Regions from separate parts of the Streptomyces sp. NPDC020807 genome, predicted to be linked through region 1. Evidence: riboswitches for the same ligand, from Rfam matches in the RefSeq annotation. Region 1 holds a riboswitch; the other holds the start of a gene.
The links. Region 1 has a riboswitch for thiamine pyrophosphate ahead of thiC (phosphomethylpyrimidine synthase ThiC). Riboswitches for the same ligand answer to the same signal wherever they lie in the genome.

Region 1 (7,719 bases):
ACTCGCGTTCTCTATCAGTATCTGAAAAATCACTCCTTGTGATCTGCTAGCGCGTACAGCACGATTGCGTCAAGAGGGCCACGGGGGATCATTCCTGGCCGTTTCGGTCACAGCTTTCAGCAGCTGTGTTTACACAGCTTCATCTACTGCGGGGTACATGATGCGAGAGTCGGTTCAGGCCGAGGTCCTGATGAGCTTCCTCGTCTCCGAGGAGCTCTGCTTCAAGATCCCGGTCGAGCTGCGATACGAGGCCCGGGATCCTTACGCGGTACGGATGACGTTCCACCTTCCCGGAGACGCGCCCGTGACCTGGGCGTTCGGTCGTGAACTGCTGCTCGACGGAATCAACCGCCCGAGCGGCGACGGCGACGTGCACATCGCGCCGACGGACCCGGAGGGGCTCTCGGACGTCTCCATCCGCCTCCAGGTCGGCGCCGACCGTGCCCTCTTCCGCGCCAGCGCGCCGCCGCTGGTCGCGTTCCTGGACCGGACGGACAAGCTGGTCCCGCTCGGTCAGGAAAGGACACTCGGCGACTTCGAGGACAACCTCGAAGCCGCACTCGGCCGGATTCTGGCAGAGGAGAACGCGGGCTGACCCCTGCCGAAAGTCCCTACTTCGCGCGCCGCCGCCGGCCGCCCCGTACCGCTGCCGCCCGGGAGTTCCCCTCGCCATCGGGCCCCGGCCGGTCGGCGGAGACCACCAGGGCCGCGAGGGCGGTGGTGACCGGCACCGAGGCGACGAGTCCGATCGAACCGACCAGCGTTCGGACGATCTCCACCGCGACCAGCTCGCTGTTGGCCACCGTGCCCATGCTGCTCTGCGCGATCGAGAAGAGCAGCAGGAGCGGCAGGGCGGCACCCGCGTAGGCGAGGACCAGGGTGTTCACCACCGAGGCGATGTGGTCGCGGCCGATCCGGATCCCGGCCCGGTACAGACCGCGCGGGCCCATGCGGGGATCGGCCTGGTGCAGCTCCCACACCGCCGAGGTCTGCGTGACGGTCACGTCGTCCAGGACGCCCAGCGAGCCGATGATCACGCTGGCGAGCAGCAGGCCGGACATGTCGATGTCCGGGTAGAGGCCGTGGATCAGGCCGGTGTTGTCATCGGTGTTGCCGCTGAGCGAGGCCCAGCCGATGAAGATCGAGCCGAGCAGCCCGATCAGCAGCAGCGAGACCAGCGTGCCGAGTACGGCGACCGAGGTGCGGGCCGAGAGCCCGTGGCACATGTAGAGAGCGATCAGCATGATCGCGCTCGATCCGACCACGGCCACGACCAGCGGGTTCGATCCGTCCAGGATCGCCGGCAGGATGAAGAAGGTCAGGATCAGGAAGCTCACCACGAGGGCGACGAGCGCCATGACGCCCCGCATTCGCCCGACGACCACCACCGCCAGCGCGAAGATCCCCGCGAGCAGGGCCATCGGCAGCTTCCGGTTCGCGTCCGTCACCGAGTACTGGAGGTCGTGCGGTGCGTCGGGGGCGTACGCCACCACCACGCCCTGACCCTCTTCCAGTTGGCGCGGCGCGTCGGGCTGCACGATCTCGGTGAACGTACGCCCCTTGTCCGGGCCGCTGGTGACCTCGATCGTCGCCTTCTCGCACTGCCCCTGCTGCGCGTTGACCGCCTCGCGGCCCTGCGCGGTCGAGGTGTCGCCGGTGGGCGGTACCTGGGCGGCGTTCACGTCTTTGCAGTCGACCTGCTCGACGGAGACGACCGTGCCCTGCTCGGTCTGCCTGTCGAAGCCGACCCCCGTGCGCTCGTGCGCCGGGGTGCCGCCTGGCCACAGGACCACGAGACCGACCACCACGGCGGTGGCGAAGGGGATCAGGACCGCGGCGATGACCTTGCGCAGATGCCGGGAGACGGGGGCGGCGGGGCCGTGGCTGTGGCTGTGACCATGACCGTGCGAGGTGCCGGGGGCATGATCGTGGCCGTGCGGCTCGGGTGTCTGCTGGGGGGAAGTCACCGACCGATCATCGCAAGAACGGCGAGGGCCCACTGTTCAGCACGCCAGGGATGGCGCTAGCGTGGTGACACCTTTGCACACGCGGGAGCTCGGAGCACCGGGCTGAGAGGGCGCTGATCACCGTACGCGCGTACTGAAGTACGTCGAACGGGAGGAGGCTGCGCCGACCGCCGAACCTGTTACCGGGTAATGCCGGCGTAGGGAGATTCGGTCTCATGACCATTCAGGATGCACGCACGCCTGCCTCCGACCAGAACAGCCCGCAGGAGCGCACGCCGGGCTGGCACAAGGGGTACGTCGAGGGTTCCCGCCCCGACATCCGGGTGCCGGTCCGTCAGGTGCACCTCACCAACGGCAAGGACGTGACGCTGTACGACACGTCCGGCCCGTACACCGACCCCACCGTCGACACCGACGTGCGGCGGGGCCTCGCGCCGCTGCGCGAGAACTGGATCATCGCGCGCGGCGACACCGAGGAGTACGCCGGCCGCCCCGTCCGCCCCGAGGACGACGGCATCAAGCACACCTCGCCGCGCGGCGGCGGGCTCAAGAACCTCGACGCCGTCTTCCCCGGCCGCCCGCGCCTGCCGCGCCGCGGCCGCGACGGCCAGGCGGTGACCCAGCTCGCGTACGCCCGCCGGGGCGAGATCACCCCGGAGATGGAGTACGTCGCGATCCGCGAGAACGTCTCCCCCGAGGTCGTGCGGGAGGAGATCGCCGCGGGTCGCGCGGTGCTCCCCGCGAACGTCAACCACCCGGAGATCGAGCCGATGATCATCGGCAAGCGGTTCCTGGTGAAGGTCAACGCCAACATCGGCAACTCGGCCGTCACCTCCTCCATCGAGGAGGAGGTGGAGAAGATGACCTGGGCGACGAAGTGGGGCGCCGACACGGTCATGGACCTGTCCACCGGCCGCAACATCCACACCACCCGCGAGTGGGTGCTGCGCAACTCCCCCGTGCCGATCGGCACCGTGCCGCTCTACCAGGCGCTGGAGAAGGTCGACGGCAAGGCCGAGGACCTGACCTGGGAGATCTACAAGGACACGGTCATCGAGCAGGCCGAGCAGGGCGTCGACTACATGACGGTCCACGCCGGCGTGCTCCTGCCGTACGTGCCCCTCACCGCGCGCCGCAAGACGGGCATCGTCTCGCGCGGCGGCTCGATCATGGCCGCCTGGTGCCTCGCGCACCACAAGGAGAACTTCCTCTACACGAACTTCGAGGAACTCTGCGAGATCCTCGCGGCGTACGACGTCACGTACTCGCTCGGCGACGGCCTGCGCCCCGGCTCGATCGCGGACGCCAACGACGAGGCGCAGTTCGCGGAGCTGAAGACGCTCGGCGAGCTGAACACGATCGCCAAGCGGCACAACGTGCAGACGATGATCGAGGGCCCGGGCCACGTCCCGATGCACAAGATCAAGGAGAACATCGACCTCCAGCAGGAGATCTGCGAGGAGGCCCCGTTCTACACGCTCGGCCCGCTGACCACGGACGTCGCGCCCGCGTACGACCACATCACCTCGGGCATCGGCGCCGCGATGATCGCCTGGTGGGGCACGGCGATGCTCTGCTACGTCACGCCCAAGGAGCACCTGGGCCTGCCGAACAAGGACGACGTGAAGACCGGCGTCATCACGTACAAGATCTCGGCCCACGCGGCGGACCTGGCCAAGGGGCACCCGGGCGCGCAGGAGTGGGACGACGCGCTCTCGGACGCGCGGTTCGAGTTCCGCTGGGAGGACCAGTTCAACCTGGCCCTCGACCCCGTCACCGCCCGCGAGTTCCACGACGAGACGCTGCCGGCGGAGCCCGCGAAGACGGCGCACTTCTGCTCGATGTGCGGGCCGAAGTTCTGCTCGATGCGGATCTCCCAGGACATCCGGCGTGAGCACGGGGGGACGCCGGAGGAGATCGAGGCCGGGATGGCGGAGAAGTCGAAGGAGTTCGCGGCCTCCGGCAACCGCGTCTACCTGCCGCTGGCGGACTGACCGGCCCGAGGGGGAACGGGGGACCGGCCGGGTGCCGGTCCCCCGCTTGGCGCGGGGGAGCCCCGGGCCTACGGGCCTTGCTGGTCCGGTGGTTCGGTCGCGGCGAGGGCGTCGCGGAGGAACGGGACGATCCCTCGTTCGAGCAGGGCGTGGCGCCAGGCTTCGCGGGCGCGGGCGAGCTCGTCCTCCGGACCGCCGGCGGCCGCGGCGGAGGTGACGGTCGCGGCCGGACTGTTCCGCAGGGCGGTCACGAGGAGCCCCGCCCCCGCGCAGACCAGGCCCGCGGCGGCGAGCGCACCGAAGACCAGGCCGGCCGTCAGGAGGGTCCCGCCGAACCGCAGGCCGGGCGCGACGGCCCGCAGCACCGCGCCGACCAGCAGGAAGATGACGGCGGCGGACCCGGCGAGCACGGGCACCATCACCGTGAGGATCGCGACGATTCCGGCCCCGGAACCGTCCTGCCGGGCGGGGACGCGGGTGGCGACGGCGACGCGGCCCGCCTCGCGGACCTTGGTGAAGTGGGCGTACTCGCTCGCCGCCGCGGTGGTGATCAGCGCCGTCGCGTTCACGGCCATGGCGCGCAGCTGTGCGGCCGTCAGCCATGTCCCGAATCCGGCGAGTTCCGGGCGTGTGTGCGCGGTGCTCAGTGCGTCGTCGAGGACGCGCTCGTACTCGGCGCGGTCCTCGGTCAGCAGGTACGGAGCCACGTTCATGTGCATCCCCCGATGCTCCGCAGGCCCGGATCAGCCGCGGAGAACGGCCGGGCGGGCGAAAACGGAGGAGAGCCTGCTACGGATGGTCCGATGGTATTGCGGTGACGCCACTGGCTGACAGGGTGTTTCCGGAAATCGCCTTTTCCGGATGCGCTGGGTTATCCGTCAGTCGTTCAGGGGGAGTTGGACGACCAGCAGCTTTCCGGCCATGGTCACGCCGCCGTCCATGGCGATGGCGAGCCCGTCCGCGTACACGTGCGGTCCGTCGACGACCGGGCCGCCGTCACCCTCGTCCTCTTCGCCGCCGACCTGGCCGAGGAGGTACGGGATGGGGCTGTGGCCGTGCACGATCCGGTGGCCGCCATAGGTGGAGAGGAGCTCCTGCACGGCCTGCGGACCGGTCTCGTCGTCGCGGAACGCGAAGCGCTTGGTGAACTTCCGGAAGAGGTCCCAGACCTCGTCGGCGTCGCTTCGGGTGAGGATCTCGTGGACCTTCTCGTTGACGTCCTCGATGCTCTCGCCGTACTCGAGGTAGGCGGTGGTGTCCGAGTGCAGGAGGAGGTGGTCGTCCTCCAGGACCACGGCGTCGAGCCGGGACATCCACTGGAGGTGGACGTCCTGGAGGCGGTCCATGTCGTGCTTCTGCCCGCCGTTGAGCAGCCAGGCCGCCTGGAAGGTGGCGGTGCCCGCGCCGGAGTTGACCGGGGTGTCGGCGAAGCGCTTGGCGCCGATGAGCAGCAGCTCGTGGTTGCCCATGAGGGCCTTGCAGTAGCCGCCGGCGGCCGCGGCCTCGGCGGAGAGCCGCATGACGAGGTCGATGACGCCGATGCCGTCGGGGCCGCGGTCGGTGAAGTCGCCGAGGAACCACAGCCGGGCGTTGCCCGCGGCCCAGCCGCCGTTCTCGTCGACGAGGCCCTGGGCGCGGAGGGCGGCCAGGAGTTCGTCGAGGTAGCCGTGGACGTCGCCGACGACGTAGAGCGGGCCGGGGCCGTCGGCGGGCGCGGAGGCGCGCTCGGGCGTCGCGGCGGCGTCGGGGGTGACCGGGACCTGGAGGGTGTCGCCGCGCTGGATGACGGGGAGGTCGCGCTCGGTCGGGGTGTAGTCGGCGGGGGGCTCGCCCTGGGGGAAGCCGTTGCCGGGGTGGTGGCCGGTGGCGACGGAGACGATGGAGGAGACGGCGGAGGAGACGGCGGGGGCGCTTGCCGCGGGCTCCTGGGCCTGTGCGTGCGCTCCGGCGTCAGGAACGGGGGCTCCGGCGCCAGAGACAGGGACTCCCGCGTCCGCCACGGGTGCGAGGCGGCGGCCCAGGAGGAGGGTCGGGTCGGCCGGAGCCGGTGCGGGCTCCGGGCTCTGCCGCTCCGCCGAGGGCGGCTCGACGGCGTGACCCTGTACGGGTACCAGGGCGTACGGCGGTACGCGGAAGTCGCGCAATGTCGCCGTGCGCACCACGGGCTCCTGCCCGGCCCCCTGAGTCATGGACCCCTCCACCACCGTCGCGATGCCCTGCACATCGCGGACCGGCCTGGTCGGGGTGGTCCGCGGTGTCGTCCGCCCATCATAGGAATGAGGGTCCTCCTGTGTGACGCACCAGGGGTGGTGAATCCGGGTCCACTCCGGGTTCACCGGTTGTTTCGCCCGAATTGAGAAGGTCCAGTCCAGGGTTGAAGCCGGTGTGGCGACCGGTTTCGCCGCCCCGGCCCACGGGCAGGGGGCGGGGCGGCGGTGGCGGATGGGGCCGTGTCAGTCCTTCGCGGGTGAGCGCGGCGGGCTGACCGTGGTGCGCGGCGAGCGCCGCTGCGAGGAGGTGCGGACGATGAGTTCGGTCGGTATCACCCGCTCGACCGGGCCGTCCGCGTCGATCCCCTCGATGGCGTCGATGAGGAGCTGGACGACGGCCGTGCCGATCCTGCGCGGTTTGAGCGAGAGCGTCGTGATGGGCGGTTCGGTCGTCGCGTACACGGTGGACTCGCTGCAGCAGACCAGCAGCAGGTCCTCCGGGACGCGCAGCCCGTAGCGGCGCGCGGCCGCGAGGAGATCGGTTCCGTTGGGGTCGAAGAGGCCGTAGACGGCGTCGGGTCGGTCCGGGCGGGCGAGCAGCCGGTCGGCCGCGACGGCGCCCGCGCACGGATCGTGCGCCGGATAGGCCTCGTATACGGGGTCCTGGCCGACCCTCTCGCACCAGTTGAGGTACGCGGTGGTGGACAGGCGGGTGTAGGTGTCGGTGGTGGTTCCGGTGAGGAGGCCGATCCGGCGGGCGCCGGCGTCGGCGAGGTGGTCGAGCAGGTCGAGGACGGCGGCTTCGTGGTCGTTGTCGACCCAGGCGGTGACCGGAAGGGTGCCGGCGGGGCGTCCGTCGGAGACGACGGGGAGGCCCTGCCGGACCAGTTCGGTGACGACCGGGTCGTGGTCGGAGGGGTCGATGACGACGGTGCCGTCTAGGGCGACGTTCGACCAGACGTCATGGCGGGAGGTGGCGGGGAGGATGACCAGGGCGTAGCCCCGGGCGAGCGCCGCCGATGTGGCTGCTCTGGCCATCTCCGCGAAGTACGCGAATTCGGTGAAGGTGAAAGGTTCATCCCCGTACGTGGTCACGGTCAGGCCGATCAGTCCCGACTTGCCCGTACGGAGCGTGCGGGCCGCCGCGGATGGGCGGTAGCCCAGCCGGTCGGCGACCTCGCGTACGTGCCGGCGCGTGGCGTCCGGGAGTCGGCCCTTGCCGTTGAGCGCGTCGGAGACAGTCGTGATGGAGACCCCGGCGGCGGCGGCCACGTCCCGGATGCCCGCCCGGCCCTGCCGGCTTCCCCGGGTCTGTGCCCGGCTCACCTGGTGCTTCCCTGCTGCTGTCATGGCGAGCCGATAGTAGGGCGACGGAGGGCGGTCGGGGCGGTCGCATATGCGGGCATTGACAGGCACGTTTCTGCATGATCGAAAGTGGTCAATTGCCAAAGAAACCCAGGTAGTTAAAGGTTGCCTCATGTGAGTTGGGCTTGTCAGGCGGCCCTGGCCTGGCGATGGGTTGATGTCTCGAAGAGGTCTCAACTCACC
Region 2 (7,719 bases), on a different contig from region 1:
ATGGAGCGTACAGCGGCCGGATCGTCCTTGACCGCGAGGATGCGGTCTTTCACATCCGCGGGGAAGGCCGCGTTGCTCAGCTGGGGCAGCCGGTCGAGGGTCTTCACGTTCACGACGGGCATGACCTCGGGGATGATCGGGGTCTCGCAGCCGGCCTTGGTGACGCTGTCGCGCAGCCGCAGGTACTTCTCCGGATCGAAGAACATCTGGGTGATCGCGTAGTCGGCACCGGCGCGGCACTTGTCCACGAAGTGCCGGATGTCCGTGTCCCAGTCGGCGGAGCGCGGGTGCATCTCGGGGAAGGCGGCGACGCCGACGCAGAAGTCGCCGGACTCCTTGATGAGCCGCACGAGGTCGGCGGCGTACCGGACGCCCTCGGGGTGCTCGACCCACTCGCCCAGCGGGTCGCCGGCCGGGTCACCGCGCAGCGCGAGCATGTTGCGGATGCCGGCGTCGGCGTACTGGCCGAGGACGTTGCGCAGCTCGGCGATCGAGTGGTCGACGGCCGTGAGGTGGGCGACGGGGGTGAGCGTGGTGTCGGAGGCGATCTTCTGGGTCGCCTTGACCGTGCCACCGCGGGTGGTGCCGCCGGCACCGTAGGTCACGGAGACGAAGCTGGGGCCGACCGCCTCGACGCGGCGCATGGCGTTCCAGAGGACCTGCTCGCCCTTCTCGGTCCGGGGCGCGTAGAACTCGAAGGAGTACGACGTTTCACCGGCGGCGAGGATGTCGCGGACCGTGCGCGCACGGTCGGATCGGACGGAAGCGGTACCTAGGGCCATACGGGCAGGTTAGACGGGGGGCGCGGGGCTGCGTAGGCCGCGTCCGAGTCGTGGACACGTTTTCGGACATTGTTCGACCGGATGTCGGGCCCCCGTGGCGCGCGCTTCGCGTCCCCGTCGCCCGACGCCCGTCGTTCCCCGCTCGCGGGTCAGCCCCCGGCGCGCTCCCGTACGCGCTTCGCGAGGGCGGCCGTCGCGGCGGCCGGGTCGTCGGCCTCGGTGATGGCGCGGACGACGACGATCCGGCGGGCGCCCGCGTCGAGGACCTCGTCGAGGTTGGTCTCGTCGATGCCGCCGATGGCGAACCAGGGGCGGTCCTGGGCGAGCCCCGCCGCGTACCGCACGAGGCCGAGTCCCGGCGCGTACCGGCCGGGCTTGGTGGGGGTGGGCCAGCAGGGGCCGGTGCAGAAGTAGTCGACGCCGGGCTCGACGGCGGCGGCCGCCGCCTCGGCCTCGGAGTGGCAGGAGCGGCCGATCAGCACCTCCTCGCCGAGGACGGCGCGGGCGGCGGGGACGGGCAGGTCGCCCTGGCCGAGGTGGAGGACGTCGGAGCCGATGGCGTGGGCGACGTCGGCCCGGTCGTTCACCGCGAGGAGCTTGCCGTGCTCGCGGGCGGCCTCGGCGAAGACGGCGAGGTGCTCCAGCTCCTCGCCTGCCTCCATGCCCTTGTCGCGGAGCTGCACGACGTCCACGCCGGAGGAGAGCACGGCGTCGAGGAAGGCGGGCAGGTCACCCTGGCGCTTCCGGGCGTCGGTGCACAGGTAGAGCCGGGCGTCGGCGAGCCGCTCACGAGGCGTGGGCATGGGTGGGTTCCCCCCGTCGGTGTCGGGGTCTCCCCCGTCGGTGGCGGGGTCTCCCCCGTCGGTCGCGGGGTCTCCCCCGTCGGTCGCGGGGTCTCCCCCGTCGGTGGCGCCGGTGGCGCGGGTGGCGGGCCCCGGGACGGGGGCCTGCCACCGCGCCACCCGCGGGTGGTGTCTTCGGTTCGGGCGCGCTCAGGGCGGTGTTCGTCAGATGGCGAGCGCCTGGGCGCGGCGCTTCACCTCCGTGCCGCGGTTCTCGTTGAGCGCCTGGGCGGGCGTGCCCGGCAGGCTCTCGTCCGGAGTGAAGAGCCACTCCAGCATCTCCTCGTCGGTGAAGCCGTCGTCCCGCAGGACGGTCAGCAGACCGACGAGGCCCTTGACGATCTTGTCGCCCTGGATGAAGGCGGCGGGAACCTGCAGGGACCTGTTCTCTCCGCGGCGCACCGCGATGAGCTGGCCGTCCTTGATCAGCTGCCGCACCTTCAGCACGTCGATGCCGAGTGCCTCCCCGATGTCGGGCACGTAGAGCCAGGCGGGGACGAGCGCATCGATCTTCACGTCAATCTCGGTCACAGGACAAGCCTGCCATCCCGGACCGACAGTCGGTACTCGGGCCCTCCGGCCGGGTCTACGCGACGGCCGACTTCAGCGGAACGGCCGGGTCCGCGGCGCGCTCGCGGTCGACCGGGGTGCCCGCCTCGACGAGCTTGCGGCCCTGGGCGAGGTCGCGGGGCCGCCCGACGGCGAGCAGCGCGACCGGGACCCCGTCACGCAGCCAGAGGACCGACCAGCTCTCGCCGGCCGGGTCGCCGCGCCACAGGAGTTCGTCGGCGTCGGCGTGGTGGCCCGCGTACTGGACGAAGCGGCCGAACTGCTCGGACCAGAAGTACGGCACCGGGTCGTACGGGTCCGGGTCGGCGCCGGTGACGTCGGCGGCGACGATGCCCGCCGCGACCGTACGGGGCCCCTGGAGCGCGTTGTCCCAGTGGTGGACGAGGAGCCGCTCGCCGTAGCGGGCGGAGGGGTAGGAGGCGCAGTCGCCGACCGCGTACACCCCGGGCAGGCTGGTGCGCAGCCGGTCGTCGGCGGTGACGGCGCCGCTCGGGTCGAGGGCGATGCCGGATCCGGCGAGCCAGCCGGTCGCGGGGCGGGCGCCGATGCCGACGACGACGGCGTCGGCGGGCAGCTCGCGGCCGTCGGCGAGGACGACCCGGCCGGGCGTGCCGGGGCGGATCGTCTCCACGCGCGCGTGGGTGAGGAGTTCGGCGCCGTTCTCCGCGTACCAGCCGGCCATGGGGCCGGTGACCTCGGCGGGAAGGGCCCCGGCCAGGGGGCGGTCGGCGGCCTCGACGACGGTGACCTCGCAGCCGGCCTCGCGCGCGGCGGTGGCGAACTCGGCGCCGATCCAGCCCGCGCCGACGACCACGACGGTGTGGCGGCGCTCCAGGACGGGAGCCAGGCGGGCGGCGTCGTCGAGGGTGCGCAGGAGGTGGACGCCGGGGACGCCGTCGGCGCCGGGCAGGTTGACCGGGTGGGCGCCGGTGGCGAGGACGAGGGCGCCGTACGGGACGGGTCCGGCCTCGGTGTCGATCTCGCGGTCGGCGGCGCGCAGTCCGAGGACGTCGAGGCCGAGGCGCAGCTCGACGCCGAGCTCCTCGAAGTCGACGTCGAAGGCGGAGTCCTCGGCCTTGCCGAGGAGGACCGCCTTGGAGAGCGGGGGCCGGTCGTAGGGCTGGTGGGGCTCGGCGCCGATGAGGGTCACGGGGCCGGTGAAGCCCTGTTCCCGCAGGGCGACGGCGGTCTGCACGCCCGCCATTCCGGCGCCGACGATCACGACGTGCCGCTGGGTCTGCTTCTGCTCGCTCACCCGTCCACCTTACGCATCTGACGGCCCGTCAGGTAGGGAGGGGCCTGTGACCCCTCGTCGACGCGGGCTAGTCTGGCGGGCGTAAAGCACTCGCGGGAGCCCGGACGCACCGGGCTGAGAGGGAGGCTGGCCGGCCTCCGACCGTACGAACCTGATCCGGGTCATGCCGGCGAAGGGAGGGGCTGGACGCCCATGCGTTCTTCCGATGTCCTCGTGGTCGGGGGCGGAATCATCGGCCTGGTCACGGCCTGGCGGGCCGCGCGGCGCGGCCTGCGCACCGCCGTGGCCGACCCGGACCCGGGCGGCGGCGCCGCGCGGGTCGCGGCCGGGATGCTCGCCGCCGTCACCGAACTCCACTACGGCGAGGAGACCCTCCTCGGTCTCAACCTCGCCTCCGCGGAGCGCTATCCGTCGTTCGTCGCCGAACTGGAGGAGGCGACCGGTCACGACACCGGCTACCGGGCCTGCGGCACCCTCGCCGTCGCCCTCGACGCCGACGACCGCGCCCACCTGCGCGAACTCCACGCCCTCCAGACCCGGTGCGGCCTCACGTCGGAATGGCTCAGCGGCCGCGACTGCCGCCGCCTCGAACCCATGCTCGCGCCCGGCGTGCGCGGCGGGCTCCGGGTCGACGGCGACCACCAGGTGGACCCGCGCCGGCTCGCCGACGCGCTCCTCCTCGCCTGCGAGCGGGCCGGGGTGGTCTTCCACCGCGCCCACGCGGAGCGCCTGACGGTCGTACGGGACCGGGCCGCCGGAGCCGTACTCACCGGCGGCGAGGAACTGACGGCCGACCAGGTCGTCCTCGCGGCCGGCAGCCTGAGCGGGCGGCTCGCGGGCGTCCCGGAGGAGGCCCTTCCGCCGGTCCGCCCGGTGAAGGGCCAGGTCCTGCGGCTGCGGGTCCCCGCCCCGTACGCCCCCTTCCTCTCCCGGACCGTCCGCGCGGTCGTCCGCGGCAGCCACGTCTACCTCGTGCCGCGCGCCAACGGCGAGCTCGTCGTCGGCGCCACCAGCGAGGAGCTCGGCTGGGACACGACGGTGACGGCGGGCGGCGTGTACGAGCTCCTCCGCGACGCGCACGAACTCGTCCCCGGCCTCACCGAGCTCCCGCTCACCGAGACCCGCGCCGGACTGCGCCCCGCGTCCCCCGACAACGCGCCGCTGCTCGGCCCCACCGCCCTCCCCGGCCTCCACCTGGCCACCGGGCACTACCGCAACGGGGTGCTGCTCACCCCCGTCACCGGCGACGTCATGGCGGAGGTGCTCACGACGGGCACCCTCCCGCCGGAGGCGCGCCCCTTCACCCCCCGCCGATTCGCCCCCGCACGCCAGGAGCAGCCCGCATGACCGAGCACGTGAAGGTCTCCGTGAACGTCTCCGTGAACGGAGAGCCGAGGAACCTCCCCCCGGCGACCACGCTGGACACCCTCGTCACCGCCCTCACCACGGCCCGCTCCGGCGTGGCGGCGGCGCTCAACGAGACGGTCGTGCCGCGCGGGGAATGGGCGACGACGGTCCTCGGCGAGGGCGACCGGGTGGAAGTCCTGACCGCGGTCCAGGGAGGCTGAGCGCCATGTCCGACGACACCTTCCGCCTCGGCGGCGCGGACTTCGCCTCCCGCCTGATCATGGGCACGGGCGGCGCGCCCAGCCTCGACACCCTGGAACGCTCCCTCGTCGCCAGCGGTACGGAGCTGACGACCGTCGCCATGCGGCGCCTGGACCCGACGGTCCAGGGCTCCGTCCTCTCCGTCCTCGACCGGCTCGGCATCCGGGTCCTGCCGAACACGGCGGGCTGCTACACGGCGGGCGAGGCAGTCCTCACCGCGCGGCTCGCGCGGGAGGCCCTCGGCACGGACTGGATCAAGCTGGAGGTCGTCGCCGACGAGCGGACCCTCCTCCCGGACGGGGAGGAGCTCCTCGCCGCCGCCGAGACCCTCGTCGACGACGGCTTCACCGTCCTCCCCTACACCAACGACGACCCCGTCCTGGCGCGGAAGCTGGAGGACGTCGGCTGCGCGGCCGTCATGCCGCTCGGCTCCCCCATCGGCTCCGGCCTGGGCATCCGCAACCCCCACAACTTCCAGCTGATCGTGGAACGCGCCCAGGTGCCGGTGATCCTGGACGCGGGCGCGGGCACGGCGTCGGACGCGGCGCTCGCGATGGAGCTGGGGTGCGCGGCGGTGATGCTGGCGTCGGCGGTGACGCGGGCGCAGGAGCCGGTGCTGATGGCTTCGGCGATGCGGCACGCGGTGGAGGCGGGGCGGCTGGCGTGGCGGGCGGGCCGGATCCCCCGCCGCCACTTCGCCGAAGCCTCCTCCCCCACGACAGGCCTGCCCCACCTGGACCCGGAACGCCCGGCCTTCTGACCTGGCGGCCACCACACCGAGGTCGCGCCCGCCCCGTTGTGGGCATGCGTTCCGCCGGGGCGGAACGGGTGGGCACCGGTCGAGGCGCTCGTCACAGGTTCGCTGCGGTGAGGGGGCGACGGCGCGGGGGGCCTCTCCCCGGCTCGTAGACTCGACGCCGTGGACACGACCCTTCAGGACCCCCTCGTCGGGCGGCTGCTCGACGGCCGCTACCGCGTCGACGCGCGCATCGCCGTCGGCGGTATGGCCACGGTCTACCGGGCCGTGGACACCCGCCTCGACCGCGTCCTCGCGCTCAAGGTGATGCACCCCGCCCTCGCCACCGACGCCGCCTTCGTCGAGCGCTTCATCCGCGAGGCGAAGTCCGTCGCGAGGCTCGCCCACCCGAACGTCGTCGGCGTCTTCGACCAGGGCGCCGAGGGCGCCTACGTCTACCTGGCCATGGAGTACGTCGCCGGCTGCACCCTCCGCGACGTCCTGCGCGAGCGCGGCGCCCTCGCGCCCCGCGCCGCGCTCGACATCCTGGAGCCCGTCCTCGCCGCGCTCGGCGCCGCCCACCGGGCCGGTTTCGTGCACCGGGACATGAAGCCGGAGAACGTCCTCATAGGGGACGACGGCCGGGTCAAGGTGGCCGACTTCGGTCTCGTACGGGCCGTGGGCTCCGCGACGGCCACCACCGGGTCCGTCCTCGGCACCGTCTCGTACCTCGCGCCGGAGCAGATCGAGCACGGCACCGCCGACACCCGCGCCGACGTGTACGCCTGCGGTGTCGTCCTGTACGAGATGCTGACCGGCGCCAAGCCGCACGACGGCGACACCCCCGCCCAGGTCCTCTACCGGCACCTCCACACCGACGTCCCGGCCCCCTCCGCCGCCGTCCCCGGCCTCGCCCTGGAGCTGGACGAGCTGGTCGCCGCCGCGACCGCCCGCAACCCCGAGGTCCGCCCGCACGACGCCGTCGCCCTGCTCGCCCTGCTCCGCGAGGCCCGCGCCGGGCTCACCGACGAGCAGCTGGACGCCGCGCCCCCGCAGGCCCGCTCCGGCACGCGGGACACCGCCGACGACCGGACCTCCGTGATCGCCCGCGCCGTACCGGCGGCCGAGGCGGACGGCGACGACCGGCGGTCCGTCCAGCACACGAACCGCATGCCCGTCCCCGTACCGCCGCCCCCGGCCACGCGGTCCGCCCGTCGGCGGCCGCCGCGCGGCCCGCTCACGATCGTCCTCGCCGTCCTGCTCCTCCTCGGCCTCGGCACCGGCGTCTGGTACATCAACTCCGGCCAGTTCACCCGCGTCCCCGCCGTCCTCGGCCAGACCGAGGCCGTCGCGACGAAGCGCGTCAAGGACGCCGGTCTCGACGTCGGCACGACGAAGCGCGCCTTCAGCGAGGTGTACGAGCGCGGCACGGTCATGGCCGTCGACCCGGCCCCCGGCGAGCGCGTCCGGGGCAACGGCACGGTGACCCTGACGATCTCCCGCGGCCCCGAGACCGTGAAGGTCCCGAACCTCAGGGACAAGCCCCTCGCGGAGGCCAGACGTCTCCTCAAGGAGGAGGGCCTCGCCCCCGGCGTCGTGACCAGCGAGTTCAACGACACCGTCGCCCAGGGCGCGGTGATCAGCAGCGACCCCGCCGCCGGCACCGAGCGAAGCCCCGACTCCGCGGTCGCCCTCCTCGTCAGCAAGGGCTCCCCGGTCGACGTCCCCGACGTCACCGGCGAGAGCCTCGCCGACGCGACCGCCCTCCTGGAGGAGGACGGCCTGACGGTGAAGGTCGCGCCGGAGCGGGTGCACTCCCCCGAGCCCGCCGGCTCCGTCGCCGCGCAGTCCCTCGCCGAGGGCAGCCGCGCCGCCGAGGGCGACACGATCACCCTCACCGTCTCCAAGGGCCCGCGGATGGTGGAG

Region 2: another riboswitch for thiamine pyrophosphate. It lies ahead of thiO (glycine oxidase ThiO); the one in region 1 lies ahead of thiC (phosphomethylpyrimidine synthase ThiC).

Annotation. Positions count from the first base shown of each region.
Region 1 is NZ_JBFADU010000001.1:219,181-226,899, reverse strand. It holds gene AB0G79_RS01105 (helix-turn-helix domain-containing protein) at 1-25, shown strand, start outside; gene AB0G79_RS01100 (SsgA family sporulation/cell division regulator) at 161-595, shown strand; gene AB0G79_RS01095 (YibE/F family protein) at 612-1,967, opposite strand; TPP riboswitch at 2,039-2,188, shown strand; gene thiC (phosphomethylpyrimidine synthase ThiC) at 2,183-3,961, shown strand; gene AB0G79_RS01085 (hypothetical protein) at 4,030-4,680, opposite strand; gene AB0G79_RS01080 (metallophosphoesterase) at 4,840-6,165, opposite strand; gene AB0G79_RS01075 (LacI family DNA-binding transcriptional regulator) at 6,415-7,521, opposite strand.
Region 2 is NZ_JBFADU010000004.1:56,538-64,256, forward strand. It holds gene metF (methylenetetrahydrofolate reductase [NAD(P)H]) at 1-782, opposite strand, end outside; gene thiE (thiamine phosphate synthase) at 932-1,585, opposite strand; gene AB0G79_RS08100 (Rv2175c family DNA-binding protein) at 1,790-2,155, opposite strand; gene AB0G79_RS08105 (FAD-dependent oxidoreductase) at 2,211-3,449, opposite strand; TPP riboswitch at 3,532-3,644, shown strand; gene thiO (glycine oxidase ThiO) at 3,642-4,796, shown strand; gene thiS (sulfur carrier protein ThiS) at 4,793-5,017, shown strand; gene AB0G79_RS08120 (thiazole synthase) at 5,023-5,817, shown strand; gene pknB (Stk1 family PASTA domain-containing Ser/Thr kinase) at 5,977-7,719, shown strand, end outside.